Regions from separate parts of the Thalassotalea sediminis genome, predicted to be linked through region 1. Evidence: riboswitches for the same ligand, from Rfam matches in the RefSeq annotation. Region 1 holds a riboswitch; the other holds the start of a gene.
The links. A riboswitch is a leader RNA that binds a small molecule or an ion and turns the genes downstream of it on or off. The one in region 1 is predicted to bind cyclic di-GMP.
Positions count from the first base shown of each region.

Region 1 (4,016 bases):
CATAGGATTGTTCACGCGTCAATATTGCCCAAAGCTTTCGTTGCCAGCATTCTTCTTTGTGTAATGCTTCTTGGTTATCAAACGCTTGTGGCCTCTGGTTAACTTGCCATTGCGATAGCCAATCAGGTCTGTAAATTAAATATTGTTCAAACAAATCAGCGAGTTGGCAGGCCAGTTGATATCGTTTTAAATTATCAACCTTGTCACTGTTATTCCGCCAATATTGTGTAACTTCTAGAAAGTCTTGATCATCCGTTATTTCGTTGTCGTCTAGTAACTGATAGATGCGCCAACTTAACGCTTCACGGGTAAATGGATCCTGTTCAATCATATGCTTTGGTAAAACCAACGAACGCATTAATTTCCATAAAAATTGGGCGGGTAATGCATATTCATGATTGAAGCTAATGCCAGATAAGTCTGCCAAAGACATATTTAACCAATGCTGCATACCGGCATTTTGCACGATATATACATCTTTTGAAAAAATAGGAAGTGGAGATATTTCTTGTATTCTATTGGCCAATGCCAATAAATTTTCCGTCTTATTAGCAGGATAAAGGTATATCAAAGGGCATCCATTTAATCGTATTCTTTACAGAGAATTTAATCATATCGCTTCAAGAAACACTAGCAACGATTAACTGAATGCCCGATAAATATACTTGTTACCGTAAGTATTAACGTATGTCGTTCATAAGTATATGAGTAATAAACTTAATTTTTAGCAATTTATCGAATGAAATCTAAGTGTTTTTGATAAAAATCACCAACAATTGGTAATGCCGTGCGTTGCCCTATTAAGGCATGAAAAAGACCAACACACCATAACACCGCGACGCCCAAACATAATAACCATCCGACAAAAGGAACTAACGCTAATAATGCCCCAGTTAAGGTTAAGCCTAAAGAGTCACGTAGATGGAACTTAGCTAAGGCAGAACGATTATTACCATAAATAAAAGCGGCAATGACCCAGCCGATAATGGTTATATAAGATAATACTGACACAAGCTTAACCATGTCATACTTTAATCGACTATACGCTCGAAAATACATAACGTTACCTCTCATCGTCATCACAAAGTTAAACAAGATTCCTCGTTTAAACTTAATTCCCTTTATCAATAACCATAGAGAAAAATTGAGAATGCTTCAAACAACAACATGTAAATTGATTGTTAAAGTGATGTAAGTAATCAGGTAAGTACATTATTTTAAAGTTGATCTACGTAGGGTAAATAATTTAGATCGAATACTTATAGCAATAGGATGTTTTATAGCTAAATAATTTTTAAGCGTTGACGAAGAAAATTTACTCGTACAAAACAAAAAACGGGCGCCATTTAGCGCCCGCTTTATTAAAATCTTTTGTAATCTAATGATTAACCGTTTACACGCTCATTAGCAGCAGCTTTAAGACCAGTATTTGTAATACTTGCAAGGTTTGCTGATACAACTTTTTTTGATAATTTACCAATCATCATTGTGCCTGTTTCTGTAGCATTAGCTGTCGCAGCAAATTGTAATAAGTTTTTACCGTTACATTGAACAGTGTCAAATACGTTACGAATTTTAATACGATTTGATTTTAAGTATCTACGTAAGTCTGATTTAGCATCCGCAGCAACAAATTCGCATAAGTTTTGCGCAACAACGTTTGCTTTGGCTTGTGGTGCAACAAATAATGTAGCTAATGATAAAGAAGCAACGATTAGTAAGTTTTTCATGATTACCCTTTCTAAAGTATGTTAATAACTTTTAAGAAACCACAAGCATGAAAAGCTTTTGTAACACTTAGGTAGCCCCACTGTCATAGATAAATCCGTAGACTGGTGGCTTTGCGTAATACCCTTTCAAGTACCTTGCCGTTTCTAGTTGCGCGCATTGTATAGATATCAAACAAAATTACAAGTAAAACTTTGTTTCTTTTATGTTTCAATAATTCAATCTATCAACTCAACAGACAAATCGTTAAAATAGATCTTCATGATAAATACTCACCGGATATATAATGACTATAGAAATAGAAGTATCATCGCAACCCATCGAATTATACAAATTACTTAAAATTGCAAACTTAGTTAGCGGTGGTGGTGAAGCTAAAATAGTTATAATGGAAGGTTATGTTCAGCTTAACGGCGAAGTAGTAGTTCAGAAACGTAAAAAAGTTTATCATGAAGATATTGTCAGCTTTAATGGTGAAAATATCTTGTTGATCTGTCACCAAGCTCCAAAGATTCCCGAAAAACGAATAAAAAAAACCAAACAATTGCCTAAAGAAAAAAGCTCTGCACCTAGGCAAGTTAAAGGTGGTAGAAAGAAAATTAACTTCTAGCGTTGAAACTTTAACGACAAAAACACGTTTAATATTTAACTGATTAGAAAGATCACGTCTCAATATCTATACTCTTAAACATGAGTACTATAAATAACTTATGTCAATATAACGATCCGGAAGGTTACAAATGCAAAGCGCAGGCTGAACCTTCTGGGTATTGTTTTTGGCATGATAAAACAATAGATAAAACGCATGACAATATCCAAGACAAGTTAACGCAATATGTTCGTTCAGGAGGGTTGACGAGAGGTATTTGTTTGAAAGAAGCAAACTTAACAGGTATTGATTTAGTCAATCATCATCAAAAAGTTGGTTACGACTTTTCATATACAGATTTTTATCGCGCCAATTTATCGGGTGCACACTTATTTAACATCAATTTATCAAACGCCAGTTTAATGAAAGCTGACCTAAGCGACGCTAAATTAAATTGTGGCAACTTAACACGTTGCAACTTGCTTGGCGTTAAATGGAAAGGCTGTAAAATCGAAAATATCAATTTCGGTAAAAAACTGATGCAAGAAATTAATGCCAAGCAAGCACTAAAGGCCAATAAGCCATTGCTTGCGTTAGATTACTTTCAACAAGCAGAAGAAATATACCGGGATTTACGAAAACATGCCGAGCAAGAAGGTTTATTTAGCATTGGTGGTACACTAATCCAAAAAGAGCTCACCATGCGACGCTATCAAATGCCTAAGTATTCTTTTAAACGGATAGGTTCTAAAATAGTTGATTTGTTTTGTGGCTATGGCGAAGATCCGTTAAGAATAGTAGGTTTATCATTGATAATAATTTTTATTTGTGCACTTTGTTATACTTTCACTGGCTTAAATTTTCGCGGTGAAGTGCTTACCTTTGATGCAAGTAAAACAGCTATCGAAAACTTCTCTTTTTTTATCTCTTGTTTATATTATTCTGTTGTCACCTTCACAACACTGGGTTACGGTGATTTTACACCTGTAGGAATTTCAAGAGCGATTGCCGCAATTCAAGCTTTTACAGGCAGTTTTACAATCGCTTTATTCGTGGTTGTATTTGTAAAGAAAATGACGCGATAGAAAAAAACGAATCGCCAACCTTATTTAGTGCAATTTTCTCTTTTGCACATTCAGCGCCCCTGCTAGAATAGGGACATTAATCTATTCATGACAGAAACGGAAACACACATCCATGCGTACAAGCCAATATTTACTTTCAACATTGAAAGAAACGCCAGCGCACGCTGAAGTAATTAGCCATCAATTAATGTTACGTGCAGGTCTAGTACGTAATATTGCCTCTGGACTGTACACCTGGTTACCGACAGGTTTACGTGTTTTAAGAAAAGTTGAAAACATTGTTCGTGAAGAAATGGAAAAAGCCGGTGCTATCGAAACACTAATGCCAATGGTTCAACCGGCTGATTTATGGCAAGAATCTGGTCGCTGGGAAGATTACGGCCCTGAATTACTTCGACTACATGACCGTCATGAGCGCCCTTTTGTTTTAGGACCAACGCATGAAGAAGTTATTACAGCGATCGTGCGAAACGAAGTGAACAGTTATAAACAATTACCACTGAATGTTTTTCAAATTCAAACGAAATTTCGTGATGAGATACGTCCACGTTTTGGTGTTATGCGTGGTCGCGAATTCCTAATGAAAGACGCCTATTCATTTCACATTACTGAAG
Region 1 covers NZ_AP027361.1:2,024,984-2,028,999, forward strand. Annotated here, with positions in the region: gene recC (exodeoxyribonuclease V subunit gamma) at 1-571, opposite strand, end outside; gene QUE09_RS09310 (hypothetical protein) at 733-1,059, opposite strand; gene QUE09_RS09315 (DUF3718 domain-containing protein) at 1,386-1,730, opposite strand; cyclic di-GMP riboswitch class I at 1,798-1,880, opposite strand; gene QUE09_RS09320 (RNA-binding S4 domain-containing protein) at 2,015-2,338, shown strand; gene QUE09_RS09325 (ion channel) at 2,419-3,402, shown strand; gene QUE09_RS09330 (proline--tRNA ligase) at 3,515-4,016, shown strand, end outside.

Region 2 (4,016 bases), 520 kb from region 1:
CGGTTTTAATACTTGTCGGTATGGGCCAATTTCATTCACATCATTTGCTGCTAAGTCGGCTGTCGCTTTACCCATTGATAGCTCTAAATAGAGTGTTTCAAAATCTTGTAAATACAGTTGCGCTGCCATTAAACGAGCTTGCATAATGGCTTGCTGGCTTAGGTTTGCAGTAACGAAAGGATTGCCGTCACGATCACCTGCCATCCAACTTGCCATCGTTAAGGGAACACAAGACTCAGGTAATGGTTTACCTATTATCTCTTGGCTAAAGGTGTCTAATTCGCGCACAAAGTCTGGTACAGCATGCCATAAGCTATCACTGATGGTGTTTAATCCCCAACGAGATTCATCAAGTGGAGAAGGGCGGTTATTACGAATTTCTTGCGTGTGCCAAGCTTGTTCAATCAGTTCATTGATACGGTCACCTAATTCATTATCATTACTGTCTAGCGCTTGTGCGATTTCATGATACTTATGAATGAAAGTACGTCGATTGACCTCAGTAGGGTGGGCGGTTAACACGAGTTCTATTTCTAATTGTGATATTGCTCGCTCAATTGCTTCTGCCGATTTGCCATCGAGCTTGTTTTTCAAATCATCTAATGGATGCGGTAAGTCTAGTTCAGCGAGACCTTTATCACTGGCAGTATATTGTTGTTCAGCAATATTCGCTAAATTTAGGAATTGGCTAAAAGCTCTAGCATGGACGGTTAGTTCATCGGCATCCAGATCTCTAAATTTCTTTTGAAGTGCCACTAATGCTTGGCTATCACCGTTGGTTGCCTCTTTAGAGAGGTGACGAATCGCTTCTATTTCGTCAACCCATTTAGCACCTTTATCATTAGCAATGGTTTGGCCTAACGCTTCACCTAGTTTTCTTACATTATTGGAAATAGTTTCTAGCATAAATGTACCTATATGTAATTTTATTACAACAAATGGTGTTTACTTACTCTACGAGAAAATGGGGTTAAATCCAATTAATATTTGGCTTTAATCATTTTTTTCTGAAATTCAATATAATTTAGTTGTACTAAAATGGTGTTAAATTACGTAAATTAAAGCGGTAGGGCTTTTAAGTAGCAATTTATTTGAGCTTTTGCATTTTATTGTAGTGCAGTAATGCGGTTTTTGAATACTTGTCGTGAGGTAATGTGTGTTTCATGTTTGTACTAAGTTGATATTAGAGATTAAAGCGTGTTAATAAAACAACACAAGCGTTGCGTAATTAACGCATTATTACTGGGAACATCGCACTTACAACATCAGTGCTACTGCATAAAGTTTAATAGATGAGGGCACGGCACGGTGGGCAACTCAAATGTAACGCTTGCTCCTTGTAGTTGCTCAAGAATAACATTATCAAAACTGAGTATTTCAATGTTATTGAGAAATGAGAAACTTTGATGGTCAACAGCATTGGCGATAAAGGCGACTTCTGTTACTAAAAACTCACTACTTTGTTGTGAGGGTATTGTTGCTTTATCTGCGAATAAGTCGGTGTAACCCTCTATGTAGAGTCTTTCTTGTTGGCTGTCGTCTGCAAAGAAATAGTTCCCAACCCCATCGTCAAAACCATTGCTAAAGTGCCATTGACTCAACATTAATGATTGTCATCAAACATAATTGCAGCTGCAAAACCACTGAAAGTGAAGGGGAAGTATTTTATAGACGGGTAGATACGCTTAAGTTATATAAAGTTTTGACTTATATGCGCTTTTAGTTTTATTATGGCTGTTAACAGTTTGTAAAAGGCAAGTATGGTGAAATCCATATACGCAAAGTTTCCGACCTAAGGTATATACTATGGTAGCGGGACTGCAGAGAATTGAACCTTCCCAATCCTTGTCTTTTTGTGAAAGTGACGCGTCTAGCGATAGCGATAATTTAAAAAGATCACAAGGATAAAGCCATGAGTAATTACTTCTATAAAGTAAGTAAACGCATAAGTTTTGCCATTATGCTCACTAGTAGCAGTATGGCGTTTGCTAATATTTATGACCTTCAAAACAATTTAGCGTCGTTTAGTCCTGACAATGCCCATTTTTCTCTACTAGGCTTTTCAAATAATAATGTTTTAGCGCACGAAAACTCAATGATTTCATTTCCTGTTGGTGAGCTTAATCAACGCGGTATGCAATTAGAAGTTATTAGTGACAATAACGCTGTTTCAGGTGTTCTGAGTCAAAACGAACTACTTGTGTATATAAATGAGGTTGATGAGGATATTGCGGTTACTGTTCGTGTAGTAAATGTGGCGAATGTAATGGAAACCTCCTTATCATTTACCATCAATGTTGTTAATAAACCAACATTGGCTATTGATAATTTTGGTACCACGCAGTTTGCATCGAATAACATTGCAGATGTTATTGTTGGTGATACTCAACGATTTCTCTCTGGGTTTTCAGGAGGAAGTTTTACGGGTAATTTTGGCCATAGTTTGGTTAAAGTTAGCAATGCACCGCTTGTTGATATGGGCGCATTTAAAAATAGTGCCCCAAATGTACACCAAACGAGTTTCGGTGTGCCAATTGGACAGTCAACCCCTATGTTTTATCAGACATCAAAAATTGCACCATCGTTTGCTTCAGTTAAAGCAATATCTACATCGTTTACTCAAACTCAAAATACATCTTTTGTGCCATCAGCGTTGATAGCACTTGGGCAAGAAAAAGCGAAAGAAATTGCTAAAAGATCAGCGGAACTTATTGTTAACAATAATGCTTCTAGTCCTCAACAAACGGAAGAAAGCCCTAGTATAGATCAACCAACAAAAAATGAGGTTGAGGTTGGTAACGACGAAAAGTCTCCTCAACAGGCGCAAGATGATCTGTTGGTGTTCAACCCTGTGAATAATGAGCAACCGGCGGCGGTAAAAATACCAGAGCCAAATTCGTTTGTTTTAATGTTACTTGCATTGATAACAGGTGTTTCTGTGTGGCGATTTAAAAAGCGCTCATAAAGATAACGCCTCAATCGATTAAGGTAAGTCGATTGAGGTGTTTGCTTTAAATTTGTAATACGTCCAACTTATCGCTTGCTTAAAAAGGAGAAGGGTGAGCTTTTAACCATGCGTTTATACGCAGTAACGTTTCTTCTGTTAAGGTAATGTTAAACGCGTCTATGTTTTCTTTTAATTGCGACATGCTCGTTGCACCTATGATGGTAGACGTTACCCCGTTTACTTGATCAATCCATGCTAATGCAAGTTGAGCCGGTGTTAATTGAATCGAGTTTGCTAAGTCACAAAATGCCGAAATAGCAGTTTCAACATTTTGGGTATCGCGGAAAAGCCCATGTCTTTGCATTAACGTCCAGCGGCTTCCTTCTGGTCTTTTACCGTTTAAATACTTACCTGTTAGTGCACCGGTTGCTAAAGGTGACCAAGGTAAATAAGCGATATCCTCATGGACACAGTTCTCAATTAAATATGGCCAATCTTTAGTGTGCAGTAAACTAAATTCATTTTGGATAGAAACCATACGCGGTAAGTTATGTTGTTCACTTAGTTTTAAATATTGATTAATGCCCCAGGGGGTGTCATCTGATAATCCGCAATAACGAATTTTTCCTGCGGTTACACATTCCGCCAGTCCCAATAGAATATCATGCATTTTCTCTATTTCTTCTTGGGCGTTCATATTCGTGTAGTTGAGCATGTTAGGCCAATGCTTGGCAAAATGTGGTGAACTATAGTTTGGCCAGTGCAATTGATAGAGGTCGATGTGATCAGTATTGAGCCTGCGTAACGAGTCATTAACTGCTTGAATAACCGTCTCTTTAGATATATCACTGCCACCTCTAATATAAGAAAGACCAGGACCTGCTATTTTGGTAGCAATAACTAAGTTGTTACGTCTCGTTGGGTTTGCTTTTAAATAATGACCAATGATTGCTTCCGTTTTACCATATGTTTCGGCGTTAGGGGGGATAGCATACATTTCGGCTGTATCGATAAAATTAATACCTTGGTACTGGGCATAATCAAGTTGATCGTTTGCCTCTTGTTGATC
Region 2 covers NZ_AP027361.1:1,502,151-1,506,166, forward strand. Annotated here, with positions in the region: gene ppc (phosphoenolpyruvate carboxylase) at 1-906, opposite strand, end outside; gene QUE09_RS06765 (hypothetical protein) at 1,272-1,604, opposite strand; cyclic di-GMP riboswitch class I at 1,744-1,826, shown strand; gene QUE09_RS06770 (hypothetical protein) at 1,913-2,965, shown strand; gene QUE09_RS06775 (aldo/keto reductase) at 3,045-4,016, opposite strand, start outside.
Region 2: linked by a shared signal. The riboswitch ahead of QUE09_RS06770 (hypothetical protein) and the one ahead of QUE09_RS09315 (DUF3718 domain-containing protein) in region 1 are both predicted to bind cyclic di-GMP.